2 regions of the Devosia sp. J20-27 genome follow, and region 2 is predicted to be linked to the other one. Evidence: riboswitches for the same ligand, from Rfam matches in the RefSeq annotation. Region 2 holds a riboswitch; the other holds the start of a gene.
The links. Region 2 has a riboswitch for cobalamin ahead of AC0L4C_RS05630 (HupE/UreJ family protein). Riboswitches for the same ligand answer to the same signal wherever they lie in the genome.
Positions count from the first base shown of each region.

Region 1: it holds a riboswitch for cobalamin, as region 2 does, so the genes downstream of both, AC0L4C_RS02425 (CbtB domain-containing protein) here and AC0L4C_RS05630 (HupE/UreJ family protein) in region 2, are expected to answer to the same signal.

Region 1 covers NZ_CM147875.1:507,008-517,488, reverse strand. The annotation lists gene AC0L4C_RS02450 (ATP-binding cassette domain-containing protein) at 1-166, opposite strand, end outside; gene AC0L4C_RS02445 (zinc ABC transporter substrate-binding protein) at 290-1,255, shown strand; gene AC0L4C_RS02440 (NAD(P)/FAD-dependent oxidoreductase) at 1,305-2,219, shown strand; gene AC0L4C_RS02435 (DMT family protein) at 2,200-2,556, opposite strand; gene AC0L4C_RS02430 (hypothetical protein) at 2,652-3,296, shown strand; cobalamin riboswitch at 3,317-3,537, shown strand; gene AC0L4C_RS02425 (CbtB domain-containing protein) at 3,573-3,755, shown strand; gene AC0L4C_RS02420 (CbtA family protein) at 3,816-4,571, shown strand; gene cobW (cobalamin biosynthesis protein CobW) at 4,568-5,635, shown strand; gene AC0L4C_RS02410 (DUF5413 family protein) at 5,632-6,084, shown strand; gene AC0L4C_RS02405 (hypothetical protein) at 6,071-6,505, shown strand; gene AC0L4C_RS02400 (cobaltochelatase subunit CobN) at 6,505-10,481, shown strand, end outside.
Region 2 covers NZ_CM147875.1:1,137,273-1,147,753, forward strand. The annotation lists gene AC0L4C_RS05575 (GNAT family N-acetyltransferase) at 1-790, shown strand, start outside; gene AC0L4C_RS05580 (cupin-like domain-containing protein) at 787-1,731, shown strand; gene AC0L4C_RS05585 (GNAT family N-acetyltransferase) at 1,757-2,962, shown strand; gene AC0L4C_RS05590 (carbohydrate-binding family 9-like protein) at 2,949-3,812, opposite strand; gene ffh (signal recognition particle protein) at 4,107-5,711, shown strand; gene rpsP (30S ribosomal protein S16) at 5,752-6,153, shown strand; gene rimM (ribosome maturation factor RimM) at 6,156-6,716, shown strand; gene trmD (tRNA (guanosine(37)-N1)-methyltransferase TrmD) at 6,713-7,387, shown strand; gene AC0L4C_RS05615 (SCO family protein) at 7,392-7,991, opposite strand; gene AC0L4C_RS05620 (copper chaperone PCu(A)C) at 7,993-8,535, opposite strand; gene AC0L4C_RS05625 (hypothetical protein) at 8,608-8,955, opposite strand; cobalamin riboswitch at 9,041-9,230, shown strand; gene AC0L4C_RS05630 (HupE/UreJ family protein) at 9,268-9,810, shown strand; gene rplS (50S ribosomal protein L19) at 9,974-10,481, shown strand, end outside.

The DNA.
Region 1 (10,481 bases), 630 kb from region 2:
GCAGCTTCGCCGTCGTCGACTTTCCCGACCCGTTGGGGCCGATCAGCGTCACAATCTCGCCGCGCCGGATGCTGAGGTCGACGCCCTCTACCAGCCAGCGGCCGTTGCGGCGCACCCCGGCGCCGGCCATTTCTGCAATGATGTCATGGGTCGCTCTGGCGTCCATGAAAACCCGTCCAATCTGATCTTGACCGTCTTCCGACCATTACGTTATAGCGTTACATCGCGAAAGCGTTATGTCATAACATATCACATCGTCCTGCTGCTTTATCAAGATCGGGTTGCACACATGAAGCGTCCTCTGCTTGCACTCCTTGCCCTGTTGTCCGGAACGGCTGCTGCCTCGGCCGAGGTGCCGGCGGTTGTGGCCACCATCAAACCGATCCATTCGCTGGTTGCTGCCGTTATGGGCGATCTGGGCCAGCCCACTCTGATCGTCAGGGGTGCAGCATCGCCCCATGTCTATAGCCTGAAACCGTCCGACGCCGGCGCCATCGAGGCGGCGAGTGTCATTTTCTGGACCGGTCATGACCTGGAGGTTTTCCTCCAGGACTCGCTCGCCACGCTGGCCCCGAATGCCAAGGTTGTCGCCCTTGGCCAGGCCGAGGGCATCGACCTGCTTTCCGCCCGCGAAGGCGGTACGTTCGAAGAGCACGCCGATCATGAGGAGCATGCCGATCACAAGGCCGATGATCATGACGGGCATGATCATGAAGAGCACGACCTTGAAGCGCACGGCGAAGCCGACATGCATATGTTCCTCGATCCGATGAACGCCAGGATGATGGTCACCGCCATCGCCGATACGCTGTCGGAAACCGACCCGGAGAATGCCGATACCTACCAAGCCAACGCGACGGCTGAACTGGTCATGCTGGACAGGTTGATCGAGGAGATCGACCTCAAGCTCGAGCCGGTCAAGTCGCGGCCCTTTGTGGTCTTCCACGACGCCTACCAGTATTTCGAGCGTCGCTTCGGTCTCAACATCGCCGGCTCGATCACCGTCAATCCCGAGAGCATGCCGGGCGCCGACCGCATTTCTGAAGTGCGCGCCAAGCTCAAGACGCTCGACGCCGCCTGCGTCTTCGCCGAGCCGCAGTTCGATCCGCGTCTTGTCGATGTGCTCATCGAAGGCACCAGCGCCGGCAAGGGCGTGCTCGATCCGGAGGGCGCCAACCTCACCGAAGGCCCCGCTCTTTACGGCGAACTGCTCAATGCCCTCGCCGACAACCTTGTCGCCTGCCTCGGCAAGTGACTCGCGGGGGAATTTCTCCCTCCGTCCCACCCCGACCTGGAGTACGTCCATGCACGACGTCATCATCATCGGCGGCAGCTTTGCCGGGCTCGCCGCCGCCATGCAGCTTGGACGCGCCCGCCGCGATGTCGTGGTCCTCGATACCGGTCGTCCGCGCAACCGCTTCTCGCCGGCCGCCCATGGCATTCTCGGCCATGACGGCACGCCGCCGCGCGATCTGCTCGCCGCGGCGCGGGCGCAGATGGCGCCCTATCGCACTGTCGCGCTGCTGCAGGCGGAAGCCATCTCGCTGGCCGGCACCGCTGACGATTTCATCGTCGAGACCAGGGCGCACGGCACTCTGGCGGCCCGCCGCATCATTCTCGCCCATGGCGTCACCGACACCTTGCCACCCCTAGACGGTCTGGCTGCCTGCTGGGGCCTGTCGGTGCTGCATTGCCCCTACTGCCACGGCTTCGAATATGGCGACCGCAAGCTGGCCTTCCTGGCCTCGCCCGGCCTCGAGCTGATGATGGCGCGGCTCTATCGCGACTGGAGCGCTGACCTCGTGATGTATGCCAATGGCAACGTCATCGATGCCGAAACCCGCACCGGCATCGAAGCGCTCGACGTGCAGATCATCGATGCGCCGGTCGTCGAGTTGCGGCACCGGGACGGGCTGCTCACGCACGTGGTCACCACGGACGGCGACGTCGAACGCGACGCCATCTTCGTCGCCCCCCGCACCGCCCCTTCGCTCGACCTGCATCTGGCCGCCGGTTGCGCCCTCGAAACCGGACCGTCCGGCGACTACATCAAGGTCGACGACCGGCAGGCCACCACCGTGGCAGGCATCTTCGCGGCCGGTGATCTGGCGCGCCCGATGCACAATGCCACGCTGGCCATGTCAGCCGGCGTGGTGGCCGGCGCCATGGCCCACCATTCGCTGCTCTTCCCGCCGGTCGCTACTTCAGCGGCCCCTTGAACACGAAGAAGGCGCCGGCGCCGATCAGCGCGAAGCCGACGCCATGGTTCCAGGTGAGCTTCTCGCCCAGCACGAATACGGCGAAGCCGGCAAACACCGTCAGGCTGATGACCTCCTGGATGGTTTTGAGTTCGGCGGCCGAATAGGTGCCGTAGCCGATGCGGTTGGCCGGCACCGCTAGCCAGTATTCGACCAGCGCGATGCCCCAGCTCGCCATCACTGCCACCCACATGGCGGCGGCGGGAAACTTGAGATGCCCGTACCAGGCAACGGTCATGAACACGTTCGATCCGATCAGCAGCAGGATCGGCAGGATGGCGGGAGAAAGCAGCAGCATGTCGCACCTGAATCGGGAAGCTGCAGCGACATTGCGCGCCTTGCGGCGCACTGCAAGCTCGGCCACACTGAAGCGATCAGGGTTGAGGACTTCACATGCTTCGTCGCGCCGTCTTCCTGCCGCTGCTGCTGCTCGCACCCGCTGCGCTGGCCGCTGACATCACCTGCGACGGCGCCTTCGCCGTCGATACCACCATCGAGCGGCTCAACCAGACCTTTGGTGCCGAGAACGTGGTGACCGGCGAGGTCGACGGGCCGGAAGGCACCACGATCATCGCCACCACTGTCTATCCCGATGACCCCGACAGAAAGCTTGTCTTCGGCTGGTGGGATGAAGAGGCCCATGCCGATCTGAGCTATGTCGAACTGCCGCCTCCGGACACGGCCTTCGGCCTGACGAGGGGCATGACCGTCAGCCAGGTCGAGGCGCTCAACGGTGCGCCCTTCAGCATGACGGGCTTCTGGTGGGACTATGGCGGCTACGCCAGCTTCCAGACCGGCAATCTGGCCGACGTGCCCGGCGGCTGCCTGCTCTCCGTCTCCTTCCAGCCCGCCATCGACGTGCCCGGCGGGCTCGATGTCGAGCCGGTCAGTGGCGATCGCGAAGTTCCCTCGAGCGAGCCGCTGCTGGCGCGGCTCGATGTCCGCATCCAGTCGGTCACCATCAGCTATCCCTATCCAAACTTCGATGAGGAGGAGGATATGGGCAACGCCCCGGTGGTCGAGGATACGCGCGGTTGACCACCGCCCCTCTGCCGGCCTAAGACTGATGCCACGTTGGTTTCCCGACCCCGTTTGGGCGACGGAATCAAAAGGGAATACGGTGAGGCGTACCCATCAGGGACCGAATCCGTGGCTGCCCCCGCAACTGTAAGCGGTGAGTCTGCTCCAACTCTGCCACTGGTGCTCATGTGAGTGCCGGGAAGGCCGGAACAGGCGATGACCCGTGAGCCAGGAGACCTGCCAGCGCCAACCGGGCTCGACGCCCACTTCAATCCGCACGGAGGGTGCAGGTCTATGAATGCTCAGGTTCAGGCGACTGGTGTCGTCAATCTCTCGTTGTCTCAACGTCTCGTTGCCGGTGCCCTGGCGCTGCTCATCGGCCTGTTTCTGGTCGGTGGCGTCGGCTTTGCCAATGACATGGCCGTCCACAATGGCGCGCACGACACGCGCCATGCGCTCGGCTTCCCCTGCCACTGAGACACCTGCTTGCGAGCGGCACCCGGAAGGGCGCCGCGACCAGCATGAGAGAAGCCACAGATGAGACTCTTCCAGCGAATCTTCTTCGCTGCGGTCCTTGCCGGACTCGCAGCCGGCCTTGCCATGAGCGCACTCCAGCAATGGAAGGTCATTCCGCTCATTATCGCAGCCGAAACGTTTGAATCGGCCGAACCGACCGAGCACATCCACGCCGATGGCAGCACGCACCTGCACGAGGCGGCGACCCCGGAAGGCGGCCATGTGCATGATGCGGATGCCTGGGCCCCTGCCGACGGCATCGAGCGCACGCTCTATACGCTGCTCGCCAATGTGCTGGGCTGCATGGGCTTCGCGCTTCTCCTCGCCGCCGTCTCGGTCATCGCCGGACTGCCGCTGACCGCCACCAACGGCCTCATCTGGGGCCTCGCCGGCTTCGTCGCCTTCCAGCTCGCCCCCGCACTCGGACTGCCGCCGGAACTTCCCGGCATGGCCGCTGCCGAGCTCGGCGCGCGCCAGATCTGGTGGTGGGCGACCGCGCTCGGCGCCGCTGCCGGCTGTCTTGCCATCGCCAGACTGCGCAACTGGACCGGCATCGGCATTGCCGCCGTCCTGCTGCTGCTGCCGCAGATCATCGGCGCCCCGCAGCCGGCCGCCGTTTCCGCATCGCCTCTACCGGCCGCGCTGGCCACCGAGTTCGCCGCGGCCACGCTCGCTGCCGGTGCGCTGTTCTGGCTGACCGTCGGGCCTCTGCTTGGATATCTCCTCGAACGCTTCGCCCGCGCCGAAGCCACCCAGCTCAAGGGAGCCATCGCATGAGCGACCTCGCCACCACCAAGATCCCCGTCACCGTCATCACCGGCTTCCTCGGCGCCGGCAAGACCACGCTGGTGCGCCATCTTCTGGCGCACGCCAAAGGCAGGCGCATTGCGCTGATCATCAACGAGTTCGGGGAGCTCGGTGTCGACAAGGACATCCTTGCCGGGTGTGGCGATGAAACCTGCCGCGAGGAGGACATGATCGAGCTCGCCAACGGCTGCATCTGCTGCACCGTCGCCGACGAGTTCATCCCCACCATGCAGCAATTGCTGGCCCGCCCCGACCGTCCCGATCACATCGTCATCGAGACCTCGGGCCTCGCCCTGCCGCAGCCGCTGATCCGCGCCTTCAACTGGCCCGAGATCAAGTCGCAGGTGACCATCGATGGCGTCGTCACCGTCGCCGATGCTGCCGCCCTGGCCGAGGGGCGCTTTGCCAGTGACGAGACCGCCGTCGATGCGCTGCGCTCGGCCGACGACATGCTCGATCACGAGACGCCGCTGGGCGAACTCTTCGAGGATCAGCTGGTTGCTGCCGATCTCGTGGTCCTCAACAAGGCCGACCTGGTCGCCGCCGCCGACCTCGACAGCGTCGAACGGCATCTGCGCGCCGAGATGCGCCCCGGCACCGGCCTCATCCGCGCCCACAACGGCCATGTCGACATTGCCGCTCTGCTGGGCCTCGGCCTCGCCAGCGAGGATAATCTGGCCGGCCGCGACAGCCATCACGAGCTCGAGCACAATGGCGAGCCGCACGAGCATGACGACTTCGACAGCTTCTCGCTGCGCCTCGACGGCGTGGTCGGCAAGGACCACCTGCTCGAGATCATCGAGGCCACGATCCGCGCACATGACGTCCTGCGTCTCAAGGGTTTTGCAGCACTGCCCGGCGCAGCTGCCCGCCTCGCCATCCAGGCCGTGGGGCCCCGCGTCAACGCCTATTTCGACCGGCCCTGGCTGCCGGGCGAGGCGCGCGAGACGGCGCTTGTCGTGATCGGCGAAAGTCCGCTCGACCGCGCCGCCATCACCGCCAGCCTGCAGCAGGCGGCAAGGGAAGCCGCGTGATGCAGGGCCGCGTCGTGCCGCTGTTCTTCACCGTGGCCGTGCTGGGGCCGTTTCTGGCCGGGCCGGTATTCCTGTTGATCATGGCCGCAGTGTCTGCCGTGACCGGTGACGACCCCGGCAGGGTGCTGAAAATGTTCGAGATATTCCCGGACGTCCTCAAGTACAGCTATATCATTGGCCTCGTGCCGGCACTGCTCACGGGACTGCTGCTGGCCCTGTTCTGGCGGCGCAAGCCCGGACGCAAGCCGCTGCTCCTCGCGGCCCCGATGGTCGGCGCGGTGTTGACCTTCTTTTCCGCACTGATCCAGTTCCAGATCATGGGCAACGGCCGGTTCGACCCCGGCTCGCTGTTCGTGTTAGGCATGTTTGCACTCGTCGGCGCCATCACGGCGCTGATCCTCGCAACGCTCGTCTGCTTCTGGCCGGCCGATCCTGATGCCTCGCTCTAGCTGGCAGCGCCGGCTCGCAGCCGTGATGATCTTTGCAGCCTGCGGCCCGCCGATCGCTGCCGCAACCCTCTATGCCTTCGACTGGCAGCCGGGCGGCGCCGACCTGCTGACTCCCCTTCTGCAGGACTGGCCGGCCGCGCTGCCAGTGATCTATCTTTTCGGCCTTCTCCCGCTGCTTCTGGTCGCCACGCTCCTGCAACTGCTCGAAGCTCAGCTCAAGACCATGGCCTACCGGTTCCTCGGGGCAATCGTGGTCGGTGACGTCGTTGGCGCTGCCTCCGTCACGCTGCTCTCCATTCTCGGCCAGTTCCAGCTCGACGGTTCCGGGTTGATCACCGCCGCCACGGCATGTGGCCTCGCCGCGCTGGTCTGCGCCGCGCTCAGCGAGTTCATCTACCGCCGGCCGATGGTCGCCTCCTGATGCACCTGCTTGCCGCCCAGGCTGGCGCCGCCCAGCAGGAAGGCGAGGCCATCGATCTCGGCCAGACCCCCGCCGATATCCTCTTCCTCTCGGCTGCCGACAGCGAACTGGCCATGCTCGCCGCCGCCGCCGACCGGGCCGGGACCGATGATCTCCGCCTCGCCAATATCCTGCGCCTCGCCCACAACCTATCGGTCGATCTCTGGATCGAGCAGACGGCGCGCCATGCCAGGCTCATCGTCGTCCGCCTGCTCGGCGGTGCCGCCTACTGGCAATATGGCGTCGATGAGCTGACGGCCCTGGCGCTCACCGGCACCCGCGTCGCCTTCCTCCCCGGCGACGCGACGCCCGACCCGATCCTCCGCGACCGGTCCACCATTTCGCCCGATGACTGGACTCGGCTGCACGCCCTCTTCACCGCCGGCGGACCGGAAAACGCCGATGGGCTGCTGGCGCTGTTCCGATTGTTGGCCCTCCCATCACCCCAACCCTCTCCCCGGCGGGGAGAGGGAGCGCTCTCGCCAGACCGTGCCACTACCTCCCCTCTCCCCGCTGGGGATAGGCTGGATCGGCCGAAGGCCGAGACGGGTGAGGGGCAGTCGCCTGACCGCGCACCGCGCCCCTTCCTCCGCTTCGGGTTCTGGCACCCGGCGCAGGGCATGCGCGCCGAGCTGCCGTCGAGCCCGTACCCGAACGTCCCCATCCTGTTTTACCGCGCCGCCCTTGAAGGCGCCGGCACCGCCACGCTGGAAGCCCTCGTCGCCGAGCTCGAGGTCCAACAGCTCAATCCCGTCCCCATCGTCATCTCCACCCTCAAGGAAGCCGCCTGCATCCGCTTCGTGCAGGCCGCCTTCGCGGCCTTCCCGCCTGCCGTCATCCTCAACCTCACCGGCTTCGCCCTCGGCATCGATGGCCTCGGCGACAAGCAGAACCCCTTTGCCGGGATCGATGCGCCCGTCATCCAGCTGCTGCAGTCGGGCCGCCCGCAATCACAATGGGCCGACGACATCCAGGGGCTGACCGCCAAGGACCTCGCCATGCAGGTGGTCCTGCCCGAACTCGACGGCCGCATCGGCGGCATCATTGTTGGCCACAAGGCCGATGCGGTCTGGCACCCGCGCACCCAGTGCCCGCTCGCGGCCTACGCCCCCGACCATGACGGCATCCGCCGCGCCGTCGCGCTGGCTGCCAACTGGTCCACTCTCCGTGCCACTGCCCGCAGCAAAAAGCGCGTCGCCATCGTCCTCGCCAACTACCCCATCCGCGACGGCCGCCTCGCCAACGGCGTCGGCTACGACGCCCCGCAGTCGACGGTGGAAATCCTGCAGGCGCTGCGCGCCGCTGGCTACGACCTCTCCCTCTCGCCCCCCTCCCCCTTGAGGGGAGGGGCTGGGGGTGGGGGTCTCTCAAGTGTCGCCGCCGCTGCCTCTTCGCCCATCTCCTCGACCCCCACCCCTGTCCCCTCCCCTCAAGGGGGAGGGGAAGACGCGGCCGGTGCCTCCTTCGGCAATGCCCGCCACATGCGGAACAAGCGGAGCCTTCAGGCCCGAGATCTTCGCCGCAATGCCACGGCGCCGGAACGCACCCTCTGGCAGATGCTCAAAGCCTTCGACGTGCATTTCCGCCGTCAAGTGCCCATCGGCAACTACATCGCGGACTTTGCCTGTCACCATCCGCGGCTCGTCGTAGAGGTGGACGGCGCCACGCATTTCGACGATCCTGGCTTAGCCCGCGACAAGCGTCGCGACACCGCCCTCGAACAGCTCGGCTACCGCGTCCTTCATTTCACCGCCCGTGACGTGGCGACAAATCCAGACGGCATCTGGCAGGTGTTGTCCGCCGCCCTTTCCGAAGCGCCCTCGCTCCCCGCCACCGCAGCCACCCTCATCGACCTGCTCCAGTGTGGCCCGACCAATGCGCATCCCGAGCGCGGCACCGGCATCCGGTTCCCGCTCGTCGACTATCGCCGCCTGTTCGCCAAGCTGCCCGAAAAAATCCGCGCCGAGGTCACTGCCCGCTGGGGCGACCCCGCCGCCGATCCGTTCTGTCGCGGCGAGGCCTTCCAGCTCCCCGTCGTCACCTTCGGCAACGTCGCGGTGCTGCTGCAGCCGGCGCGCGGCTATCACCTCGACGAAACCGCCAGCTACCACGATCCCGACCTCGTGCCGCCGCATGGCTATCTCGCCGCCTATCTCTGGCTGCGGCACGGCTTCGCCGCCCATGCCGTCATCCACAATGGCAAGCACGGCAATCTCGAATGGCTCCCCGGCAAGGCAACGGCGCTCGATGCAGCAAGCTACCCGGCCGCGCTCTGGGCCGAGCTGCCCCATCTCTATCCCTTCATCGTCAACGATCCGGGCGAGGGCACCCAAGCCAAGCGCCGCACCGGTGCGGTGATCATCGATCACCTGGTGCCGCCATTGACCCGTGCCGAAACCTACGGCCCGCTCAAGGATCTCGAGGCCCTGCTCGACGAGTACTATGCCGCCGCCGGCATGGACCGCCGCCGCCTCAAGGACCTGCAGCGGCGCATCCTCGATTTCACCCGCGACGTCCGCCTCGATCGCGATATCGGCCTTGGCGCCGACGACACCGAAAACCTGCGCCGCATCGACACCTTCCTCTGCGATCTCAAGGAAGCCCAGATCCGCGATGGCCTCCACATCTTCGGCCAGTCGCCCGCCGGTCGCCTCGAGCGCGATCTCGCCATCGCCCTGGCCCGCGTGCCGCGCGGTGAGGACCCGGGCGAAGCCTCGCTGATCCGGGCACTGGCCGACGACCTCAAACTCGGCATCGATCCTCTGACGGCGGACCTCGGCGCGCCATGGCATGGACCCGACCTTTCCGCCTCGCTCTCAGTCGGGTCCCCCTCACCCTTGAGGGGAGGGGAGAGGGGTGGGGGTCCATCAGTGACGAACCGCACCACCCCCCTCCCGACCTCCCCCACAAGGGGGGAGGTGCACATCGCGGCTGATGCACCAACTTCGCCCAACACACCGGCCCACACCCTCCCCCTTGTGGGGAGGGCTGGGGAGGGGGCCTTTGCCAAAGAACCCCGCACCATCGGCCACGTCGTCGAGCACCTCGAAACCCTCGCCGCTGCGATTCTCGATGGCACCGCCGCCGCACCCGGCCCCGCCACCTCCGCCGTGCTCGATACGATCGCTACCATCATCCTGCCCAAACTGCGCGCCTCCGGTCCCGCCGAGATCGCCGCGCTGCTGACCGGGCTCGATGGCAAGTTTGTCGCCCCCGGCCCGTCCGGCGCACCGTCGCGCGGCCGCCTCGACGTGCTGCCCACGGGGCGCAATTTCTATTCGGTCGATATCCGCGCCGTGCCTACGCCCACGGCCTGGGAACTGGGCCGGAAGTCGGCCGAAAATCTGCTGCTCCGCCACTTCCAGGAGCACGGCACGCCGCTGCGTGCGCTGGCCCTTTCGGTCTGGGGCACGTCCAACATGCGCACCGGCGGCGACGACATCGCCCAGGCCATGGCCTTTATCGGGGCGAAACCGAAATGGGATCCCGGCTCGTTGCGCATCTCGGGCTACGAAATCATCCCGCTGGCAAAACTCGGCCGGCCGCGCGTCGATGTCACGCTGCGCATTTCCGGCTTTTTCCGCGACGCCTTCCCGGCGCAGATCGCGCTGTTCGATCGCGCCATGCGCGCCATCGGTGCACTCGACGAACCCGAAGACCAGAACCCCGTCGCGGCCCGCATGCGTGCCGACGCCCTGGGTCTGATGGCCGAGGGCGCGACAGAGGCCGAGGCCGCCCTGCGCGCCGGCCATCGCATCTTCGGCTCCAAGCCCGGGGCCTATGGCGCCGGGCTGCAGGGCCTGATGGATTCGGGCAGTTGGGCCAGCAAGGCCGATCTCGCCACGGCCTTCCTCAACTGGGGCCAGTATGCCTATGGCGCTCAGGCCGCCGGCACGCCCGAACGCGACCGCTTCGCCGCCCGGCTTTCTGACATCGA
Region 2 (10,481 bases):
CGTACCGCTGCTGGTCCTGCAGACCGTGGCGCTCGAAGGTCCGGCCCATGCGGCGCTGCAGGCGGCGCTGGCCGCCCGCGGGCTGACGGCCGTCACGGACAATGTGCATGCCCGGGCCGTGCTCGCCACCACCGATCTCGACGACGAGACCTATCTGCGCTCCGGCCTCGGCTCGAAAAAACTCAAGGAATTGCGGCGCCAGGGCCATCGGCTGGCCGATGAGGGCACCGTGGCCTTTGCTGTGGCCAGTGCCCCCGACGCGGTGGCACCGGCGCTGGAGCGGTTCCTGGCGCTGGAAACGCGCGGCTGGAAGGGCCAGCGCGGTACCGGCCTCAGCCAGGATGCGGGCGACGCGCAATTTGTCCGGGCCATGGCTGCCGACCTGTCCGCCCGCGGCAAGTTCGAAGTTGCCGAGCTGACGCTCAACGGCACCACCATCGCCTCGGGCCTCGTGCTGCGGCAGGCCGACCGGGCGCAGTTCTTCAAGATCGCCTATGACGAGACGCTGGCGCGGCTGTCGGTGGGCGTGCAGCTGACCCTCGAGATGACGCGGCGCTTCATCGCCGATCCGACGCTCAATTTCGTCGACAGCACGGCCAGTGCCGAACACCCGATGATCGACCATGTCTGGCGCGAGCGCCTGACGGTGGGCGACCTCTATATCCAGACCCGCGCCGGTGACGCGGTGGGTCCGGCGCTCGGCAAGCTGATCCGCCTGCGCCACGACGCCCGCAACCATGCCAAGCGCCTTTATCATTCCGTCCGCAATCGATTGGAGAAGAAGTCATGACCTCAGTCCTGACGGCCGACAGCGCGGCCTTTGAATCGCAGTTTCCGCTCAAGCCCTTCCGCATCAGCCACGCCCTCGCGGGTGACCCGCGCCTCGAGCTGCCGGCCATTCTCGAGCTGGTGAAGTCGCTGCCGCGCGACCGCATCGAATATAATTCGGGCAAGGTCGCCGTCAACCAGGACGCCGCCTCGACGCCGCTGGTCGATCTCAGCCCCGAGGAAGTCGTCGCCAATGTGCAGACGGCCGGCGCCTGGATGGTGCTCAAGCGCATCGAACACAACCCGGTCTACAGGGAGCTGCTCGAGCAGGCGCTGATGTCGGTGGCCAAGGCGCAGGGCTTTGCCTCGCTCAAGGCCGCCGGTTTCACCGACGTGCAGGGCTTTCTGTTCGTCTCCTCGCCGGGATCGACAACGCCGTTCCACCTCGACAGCGAGGATAATTTCTTCGTCCAGGTGCATGGCGACAAACAGTTCTCGATCTACGACAACGAGGATCGCAGCATCGCCAATGAAGACACCATCGAGTACGCGATCACCAAGCATCGCAACATCAAGTATGCCGAAAGCTTCGAGCCGCGCGCCATGCACAACAAGCTCAAGCCGGGCGAGGGCGTGTTCGTGCCCTATCTCTGGCCGCACTGGGTCAAGACCTTCGACAGCTACTCGATCTCGGTCGCCATCACCTGGAAGACCCGGGCGGTGAACCGCCGCAACGACATCTACCAGGTCAATGCCATGCTGCGCGATCGCGGCCTGCCGCAGCCGGCGCCGGGCGTGCAGCCGCTGGCCGACGAGGTCAAGCTGGCGGCCTTCCGGGCGCTGAAGCTGGTGGTTGATCCGCTGCGCAAATCGGAAGGCTTCCGCCGCTGGATCCGCGGCCTCGTGCGCGGCAAGGACGCCAACTACTACTACAACGCCACCAAGCCGAAGAAGGCGCAGTAGGCCGGACACCCGGCTGCGAACGCACATGTCCAGCCTCGCCCTGCAACCCGCAACCGTCGCCCCCGTGCCGGAGCTCCTCGATGAGCTTCGGCTGATCGTCGATACCCTTGTCGACACGGCCCCGGCGCCGTTGCGGCTCGAGGTGGTCGATACCCTTGCGGCGGCTGAGCCGACCTGGCGGGCCTTCGAGGCCCACGCGGTCATCTCGCCCTATCAGCGGTTCGACTGGATCGCGCAGCTGCTGGCGGCGCGCGGGCCCCGCGGCCGCATCGCCATCGCCTTCATCTACGAGGGCAGCAAGGTCGTCGGCCTGCTGCCGCTCGAAATCACCAGCCGTCTCGGCGTCAGGGCGGCACGGCTGATCGGCTGGGATTTCAGCAATGGCGACTGGATGGGTATCGATCCCGCCGTCGCGCATCGCCTCGACCGGGCGACGCTCGAGGCCTTGCTGGCCGAGCTGTCGCGGCAGACCGGTGCCGATTACCTGGCGCTGCATAGCCAGCCCGAACGCTGGCAGGACGTGCCAAACCCGCTGCTGGCGCTGCCGCACCAGCCGGCGCCCGATCATTTCTATGTCGCGCCGCTGTTAGTCGACCGGCTCACCGCCAAACGGCACCGCAATATCGAGCGCGGCCGCCGCCGGCTGGAGGAAGCGCTGGGGCCGGTGCGCATGGAGCGGGCGACGACACCCGACGCCATCGACGCCGTGCATGCCGAGTTCCTGCGGCAGCGCGATATCCGGTTCCGGGAAATGGGCGTCGCCAATGTCTTTGCCGAAGACTGGATGCAGCGCTTTTTCCGCGATGCGGCGCGGCGCGGGCTCGATCAGACCCAGCCGGTGCTGGTGCTGCACGCCCTCTATGCCGGCGAGCAGATGGTCGCCACTTCGATCGGCAGCGTCTCGGGCCAGCATTACGCCCAGTACATCAACTCCACCACCGAGGGTCAGGCCGCCAAATACAGCCTGATGGGGCTGCTGATGCTGCTGCTGGTTGAGGACCTGCGAGCCGACGGCATCACTTCGATGGACATGGGACTGGGCGATTTCGACTACAAGCTGGACTGGACCGACCAGCAGACATCCTATGATACCGTCATCGCGCTGACGCCGCCCGGCCGCTGGGCCGCCCGCCTGCTGCAGGGCCTGCGCAACGCCAAGCGCACCATCAAGCGGCAACCCCGTCTCTGGCGCCTCGCCACCGCCATCCGCTCCTGGCTCAACCGCCGCTAGGCTCGGGGGTCGCCGTTTCGCTGCCGACCTCGGCGGTCGAAAAATGGATATAGGGAAAGAGCTCGGGAATGTGCGAATCCCAGACGCCGTGGGCGCTCCAGGCCCAGCCACCCGAATCCTCGGCAGGTTTCGCCTCGCGATAGGTATTGAAGCGCGAAAAATTCATGCGCCAGGTGTCGCCGTGGCGCGGCGGCAGGGCGCGGCCGTCGCCCCTGGCCAGCCAGTCCATGCCCGACCAGGGCAGGGCGATCTCGGCGGTCCAGCCGCGGTCGCGGTCGGTATTGTCGTTGATGGTGCCGTCCACGGCCACGGCGCTGCGGACGCCCGGCAGGTCCCAGTTGAAAAAGCCGAGGCGCGGGCCGCGCGGATGGGTGGTAAAGCCCACGCCGTTCCACGGCTTGGCGCCCGGGGCGTTGCGGGCAAATTCCGCGGCGGCGCTGAAGCCGCCGCGCTCATAGGCGTCCTCGAACAGGAACAGCGCCTCGTACATCGTGCCCAGGGCGTTGATCTCGAATTCGTAGTAGGCGTCCTGGCCGGCAATGAAGAGCTCGACGTCGTTCTCGGTCCAGATCAGCGCATCGCGCTCGGTCAGCGTCGCCTCGACAAACGGCTCTTCCACCCAGAAGCCGACATAGAGATAGGCATCGTCCCAGAGCACTGCCGCCCGGGTGTCGTGGATCGTCGGCCGGCCGGTGATCAGATCGACAAAACGCGGCGAGCGCGGCGCCAGCCGCCAGCTGGCCTCGTCGAGGCGGCCATCGATGCGCAGCGGCTCGGGGGCACGAAAAGCGGTGTAATGCGCAATGCGCTCTTCCGGCCAGGGAAAGGGGGATGGCTGTGTGGTGGTCATGCGGGCTCGCCTCGTTGCTCCCCCGCTTATGTCCGCAAAAGGCAGAGTCTGCCAACAGCTGACCCGCTCCGGAGAGGGCGTTGGACCTGCTTTTCCTTGACTCTGCCGCGCTTCCTCTCTAGGTCAGCAGCCAATTCATCAGGTTCAAACGCCTGACGCCGACCGGGACCCGCAAAGGTATAAAGAGATCCCGGAGGCAAACACCCGACAGCGCGCTGCGCTCTCGGGTGTGTTTTGCGTTTGGCTTCTTGGACACTACATCCCGGTGACCACCGCCGGGACAGGGAACGGAATATGTTTGAAAGCCTAAGCGATCGCCTTGGCAAAATCTTCGACGGCCTGCGGGGCCGTGGCGCACTCAGCGAGGCGGATACCGACGCCGCGCTGCGTGAGGTCCGCCGCGCGCTGATCGAAGCCGACGTGTCGCTCGAGGTGGTTCGGGCGTTCGTCGAGCAGGTGCGCGAACGCGCCGTCGGCGCTGAAGTGACGCGCTCGGTGACGCCGGGCCAGCAGGTGGTCAAGATCGTCCACGACGAGCTGGTCAAGGTGCTCGGCGAGACGCAGGTGCCGATCGATTTCAACACCACGCCGCCCATGACCATGCTGATGGTGGGCCTGCAGGGCGCCGGCAAGACCACGCTGTCGGCCAAGCTCGCCAAGCGGATGAAGGAACGTCAGGGCAAGAAGGTCCTGATGGCCTCGCTCGACAATCGCCGTCCCGCCGCCAAGGAACAGCTGCGCGTGCTCGGCGAGCAGGTGGGCGTCGATACGCTGGCGATCATTGCCGATGAAGCGCCGCTTGAGATCGCCCGCCGCGCCCAGCGCGAAGGCAAGCTGGGCGGCTATGACGTGCTGATCCTCGATACGGCGGGTCGCACCCATATCGACGAAGAGCTGATGGATGAGACGGCCGCGATCAAGGCCGCCACCGATCCGCATGAAATCATCCTCGTGGTCGATTCGCTGACCGGCCAGGACGCCATCAATGTGGCGCGCTCGTTCGACAGCCGGCTCGATGCCACCGGTATTGCGCTGACGCGTGTCGATGGCGATGGCCGCGGCGGCGCGGCGCTGTCGATGCGGGCCGCCACCGGCAAGCCGATCAAGCTGATCGGGACCGGCGAAAAGATGGATGCGCTGGAGGATTTCCACCCCAGCCGCATCGCCGACCGCATCCTCGGGATGGGCGACATCGTCTCGCTCGTCGAAAAGGCCGCCGAGAACGTCTCTGCCGAAGACGCGCAGAAGATGGCCAAGAAGCTCAAGAAGGGCTCCTTCGATCTCGACGACCTGCGCAACCAGCTGCTGCAGATGAAAAAGATGGGCGGCATGGGCGCCCTGATGGGCATGATGCCGGGCATGGGCCAGATGAAGAAGGCCATGGCCGGGGTCAATGTCGACGAGAAGGTGTTCGACCGGCAGGTCGCCATCATCAACTCGATGACCCGGAAGGAACGCGCCAATCCCGAGCTGCTCAACGCCAAGCGCCGTATCCGCATCGCCAGCGGTTCGGGCACGCGGGTCGAGGACGTCAACAAGCTGATGAAGCAGCACCGCCAGATGGCGGACATGATGAAGAAGGTCAGCAAGGGCGGCATGGGCTCGCTGGCCGGCATGTTCGGCGGCAAGATGGGCGGCATGATGCCCGACATGGGCAATATGCCCAGCCCCGAGAACATGGATCCCAAGGAACTGGAAAAGCTGGCGCGGCAGATGGGGATCGACCCCGCCTCGATCCCGCAGCAGGGCGCTCCGCAAAAAGATCTCTCCGACAAGCTGCCGACCGATGTCGGCAAGCTCCTCAAATCCGGCGGTTCGGGACTTCCCGGCCTGGGTGGCGCCGCGCGCTTCCCCGGCCTTCCCGGGCTCGGCGGCGGCTTCGTGCCGAAGAAAAAGTAGTCATTTCAACTCAACAGAACTCAACGCAAGGACTGAACCTATGTCGCTCAAACTCCGCCTCGCCCGTGCCGGCACCAAGAAGCGCCCCTATTACCATGTCGTCGTGGCCGATGCCCGTTCGCCGCGCGATGGCCGCTTCATCGAGCGCATCGGCACCTATGATCCGCGCCTCGCCGACAAGTCGGCCCGCGTGACCCTGGTCACCGAGCGCGTGCAGCACTGGCTCGGCGTTGGCGCCCAGCCGACCGACCGCGTCGCCCGTTTCTTCGATGCCGCCGGCCTGCTCAAGCGCGCCCCGCGCAACAACCCGGAACGCGCCGTGCCGGGCAAGAAGGCCACCGAGCGCGCCGAAGCCAAGGCCAAGGCTGCTGCTGATGCGGCCGCCGCCGCTGCGGCTCCGGCGCCCGCCGAGGCCCCGGCCGAAGACGCTGCTGCCGAGTAAGCATGGCGACCAGCGACACTTCGCGAAAACTGCTCATGGGCCGCATTGGTGCGGCCCATGGGATCAAGGGCGAGGTGCGCATCCAGTCCTATACCGAGGATCCGCTGGCGATCATGGACTACGGCGTGCTGTCGACCGGCACGCCGGGCCAGGGCATCGAGATCCTCGAGGCGCGGACCACCACCAATGTGCTGGTGGCCCGCATCAAGGGCGTCAGCGACCGCACCGGGGCCGAAAAGCTCAACGGCACCGAACTCTATATCGACCGCGATCTGCTGCCCGAGATCGAGGACGAGGATGATTTCTATCACGCCGATCTGGTGGGCCTCAGGGCCCAGCTCGCCGATGGCACCAGCCTGGGCGAGGTGATGGCGGTGCCCAATTTCGGCGCCGGCGACCTGCTCGAACTGCGCGACAAGGCGAGCGGGGAGACCCGCTTCATCCCGTTCACCAAAGACGCCGTGCCCGAAGTGCATATCGCGGCGGGCTACGTGGTCATCGTGCCGCCCGTCGAGGTCGAGGGCGAGGTCGCGCCCGGCGCGGACACGTCCGAGCCCTCATGAGCTGGCGCGCCGACGTCATCACGCTCTTCCCCGATCTCTTTCCCGGACCGCTGGGCGCGTCGGTGATCGGTCGCGGCATGGCCGACGGCGCCTGGTCGTTGCACGCCACGCAATTGCGTGATTTCGCCACCGACCGGCATCGCACCGTCGACGATACCCCGTCGGGCGGCGGCGCCGGCATGGTGCTCAAGCCCGATATTCTTGCGGCCGCGATTGATGCCGTGGCCGACGAGCGCCCGAAACTCCTGATGAGTCCGCGTGGCCGGCCGCTGACCCAGCAGCGGGTGCGCGAACTGGCGGCGGGCCCGGGGGCGATCATTGTCTGCGGCCGCTTCGAGGGTGTCGACCAGCGGGTCATCGAGGCGCGCGAGCTCGAGGAAATCTCGATCGGCGACTATGTCCTCGCCGGTGGCGAAGTGGCGGCGATGGCGCTGATCGAGGCGGTGGTGCGCTTGCTGCCGGGCGTGCTCGGTGCCGCCGAAAGCCATGCCGACGAGAGCTTTGAGGACGGGCTGCTGGAATATCCGCACTACACCCGGCCGCAGGTCTTCGAGGGTCGCGAGATCCCGGCGGTGCTGACCTCGGGCGATCACGGCAAGATCGAGAAGTGGCGCCGGGCCGAGAGCCTGAAGCTCACGACGGCCCGGCGGCCGGACTTGCTGGACAAATAGTCCGCTACACCTTGGCAAGCAGCTTGCGGATCTTGCCGACAGCGGTGGCCTGATCCTCACCATAGGCGATGGTGCCCTCGAACTCGCCTCTGGCATTGATCAGATAGACCGAAGCGGTGTGGTTCATGGTGTAGTCGTCCGGCGACTGCCCCTCGACCCGCTCGGCCACGGCGCCCCAGGCCTTGACGATCTTGTCGATCTCGGCCGGCTTCCCGGTGACGCCGATGATACGGTCCGACACCCACGAGACATAGTCGCCCAGCATTTCGGGCGTGTCGCGCAGCGGATCGACGGTGATGAAATAGGCCTGCAGCGGGCCGGCGGCATCGCCCAGTTCCTCGAACCAGCCGGCCATCTCGCCCATCGTGGTGGGGCAGACGTCGGGGCAGTGGGTATAGCCGAAAAACAGCAGCGAGGGATGGCCGACCAGCATGGTCTGGTCGATGGCCTGGCCGCGCTGGTCGACGAGGGCATAGCTGCCCCCGCCGATGCCGGCACCCGCCTTGGGCGGCGCGAAGACGAAGAGGATCGTCGCCGCAACCGCCGCCAGCACCACGGCGATCCAGAGTCCGAGCCGGACGCGGGCGAGTGTCGTGCCTGTCATCTCAGCCCCCGTGGCCGGCATGGTCCATGGCCGGCCCCTTGGCCGCCATGCCTGCCACCGACAGCTCGATCTCGACCGTACCGGCCTTTTCGAAGGTCAGCGTCACCGGCACCGTTTCGCCCTCGACCAGTGCCTGGTTGAGGCCCATGAACATGATGTGCAGGCCGCCCGGCGCCAGCGTCACCGTCTCGCCGGCGGGGATGTCGATGCCGCTCTCGAGCTGGTTCATCTTCATGACGTCGCCCTCCATCTTCATCTCGTGCAGCTGGGTGACCTCCGCGACGGGCGAGCTGGCGCCGATCAGCCGGTCGGCTTCCGCCCCGGCATTGTGGATCGTCACATAGCCGCCGCCCACCGGCGCGTTGGGGAGGGTGGCGCGGGTGAAGCCGCCGGTGATGGTGAGATCGCCCAGCGTCACTTCGGGCGCCATCTCCATGGCCACGGTCATCGCCGTCGTAGCGGCAGTGTCTTGGGCAGAGGCAGGGGCGGCGAGCAGCGCCAGCCCGGTAGCCGCGAGAGCGGCCAGTGTCAGTTTGGTAAGCATGTCAGTCTCGTTCTGTTGGCCGCAGCTCCCCGGAGTCCGGGCGCGGCGTTTGATCTCAAAGCAGGTTTCGGATCAGGCCAGAACGGGCGGGCCGCGCGCAGTCTGCGGGCCGACATAACGGTCGGGCAGGCTGAGGACGGGCAGGGCGCCATAGGTGAAGGCGGTAACGGCGCAGGGGCCCAGCGGCACCTGCGTGGGCGCCGGCAGGTCGGCTATGCCAACGCGGCAGGCATGACAGGGCGCATGCCTGGACGTCTCGTCGTCGAGCGGCGTGCCGCAGAAGCCGAGCGTCGAGGCGATGGCGAGGACGTCGCCCGGCGCCGCCTGCACAGCCACAGGCTGGTGCGCGAAATTGAGGAAAAGCAGCGCCAGCACGCACAGGGCGCGCAGGATCTCCGCAATTGTCCTCTTGGGGCTCATGGCTGCTCTCATAGCTGACCGCCTGCACCCTCGTCATGCGACAAATGCGTCGAAGCTTCATTGATCTTGCGCAAGCTTCCTGACAGAACTGACGCATGAAGACGGTGCGCGGGGGCAGCAAACCCTCCGCGTGAAACGGGAAGCAGGCGAACACCCTGCGCCGCCCCCGCGACTGTAACGGGTATCTCCTCCAGCGTGCCACTGGTTTGCGACTGGGAAGGCGGAGAGAGATACAAGCCCGGAGCCAGGAGACCGGCCGTCTTTGCAACGCAACCCGGATTGCGGGACGGTGGGTCCCGCAAAGGAGAAAATATGCGCCTCAAACTGGCTTTCGCCCTTCCTCTCGCCCTGCTGCCCTCCGCCGCCTTCGCCCATAGTGGTGCCGGTCAGGCCCATGATCTGCTGCATGGCATCCTGCACCCGCTGGCCGGCTTCGATCATCTGCTAGCCATGCTGGCCGTCGGCGTCTTCGCCGTCGCGCTGGGCGGACGTGCCCTGCTGGCCGTGCCGCTGGCCTTTGTCGGCATGATGACCGCCGGCTTCCTGCTCGGCACTGCCGGCATCCAGCTGCCCTTCATGGAACTGGTGATCGGCGCCTCATCGCTGGTGATCGCCGGTGCCGTGGTCTTCGGCCGGTCGATGAAAACCGCCGCCGCTGCCGCGCTGGTCGGCGTCTTTGCCGTCTTCCACGGCGTCGCCCACGGTGCCGAACTGCCGCTGGGCGCTTCGGCCTGGCAGTTCGCCCTCGGCTTTGTCGCCGCCACAGCTGCCCTGCATCTGGCCGGGATCGCCGCGGCCATGCTGGTCACGCGCCTCGCCCGCCGGTCGCCGGCACAGGTCGCAGACAAGCTCTAGCCCCTAGACTCCGGGCCTCACTTGCTCTATACGCGCGCTCGCTCCCCTCACTGGGGGCGAGCCAATAAGCGCATACAACAATCCGTGCAAAAACCAAGACCGGGCGGTCAGTCCCACAAGGGCTGGCAAAACGCTCCTTTGAAAAGATCAACGGAAGACGACAATGAACATCATCGAACAGCTCAATAAAGAGCAGTACGACGCGCTGACCGCCAAGGCACCGCGTCCCGACTTCACCCATGGCGATACCGTCAAGGTGTGGGTCAAGATCCGTGAAGGCGACAAGGAACGCCTGCAGGCTTACGAAGGCGTGGTCATCGCGCGTTCGGGCACAGGCATCATGGAAAGCTTCACGGTCCGCAAGATTTCCTACGGCGAAGGCGTGGAGCGTGTGTTTCCCATCCTGTCGCCCAATGTCGATCGCATCGAAGTCCTGAAGCGCGGCAAGGTCCGTCGCGCCAAGCTCTACTACCTGCGCGACCGTCGCGGTAAGTCGGCCCGTATTTTCGAGTCGACCTCGTCGCGTACCCGCAAGATCGAAGCCGGGGAGCGCGAATCCGCTCTCGAGGCCAAGAACGCCCGCGAGGCTGAGAAGATCGCTGCCGCCGAGGCGCTGGCCGCCGAGCTCGCGCAGAAGGAAGCTGAGGAAGCTGCCGCCAAGGCCGCTGCCG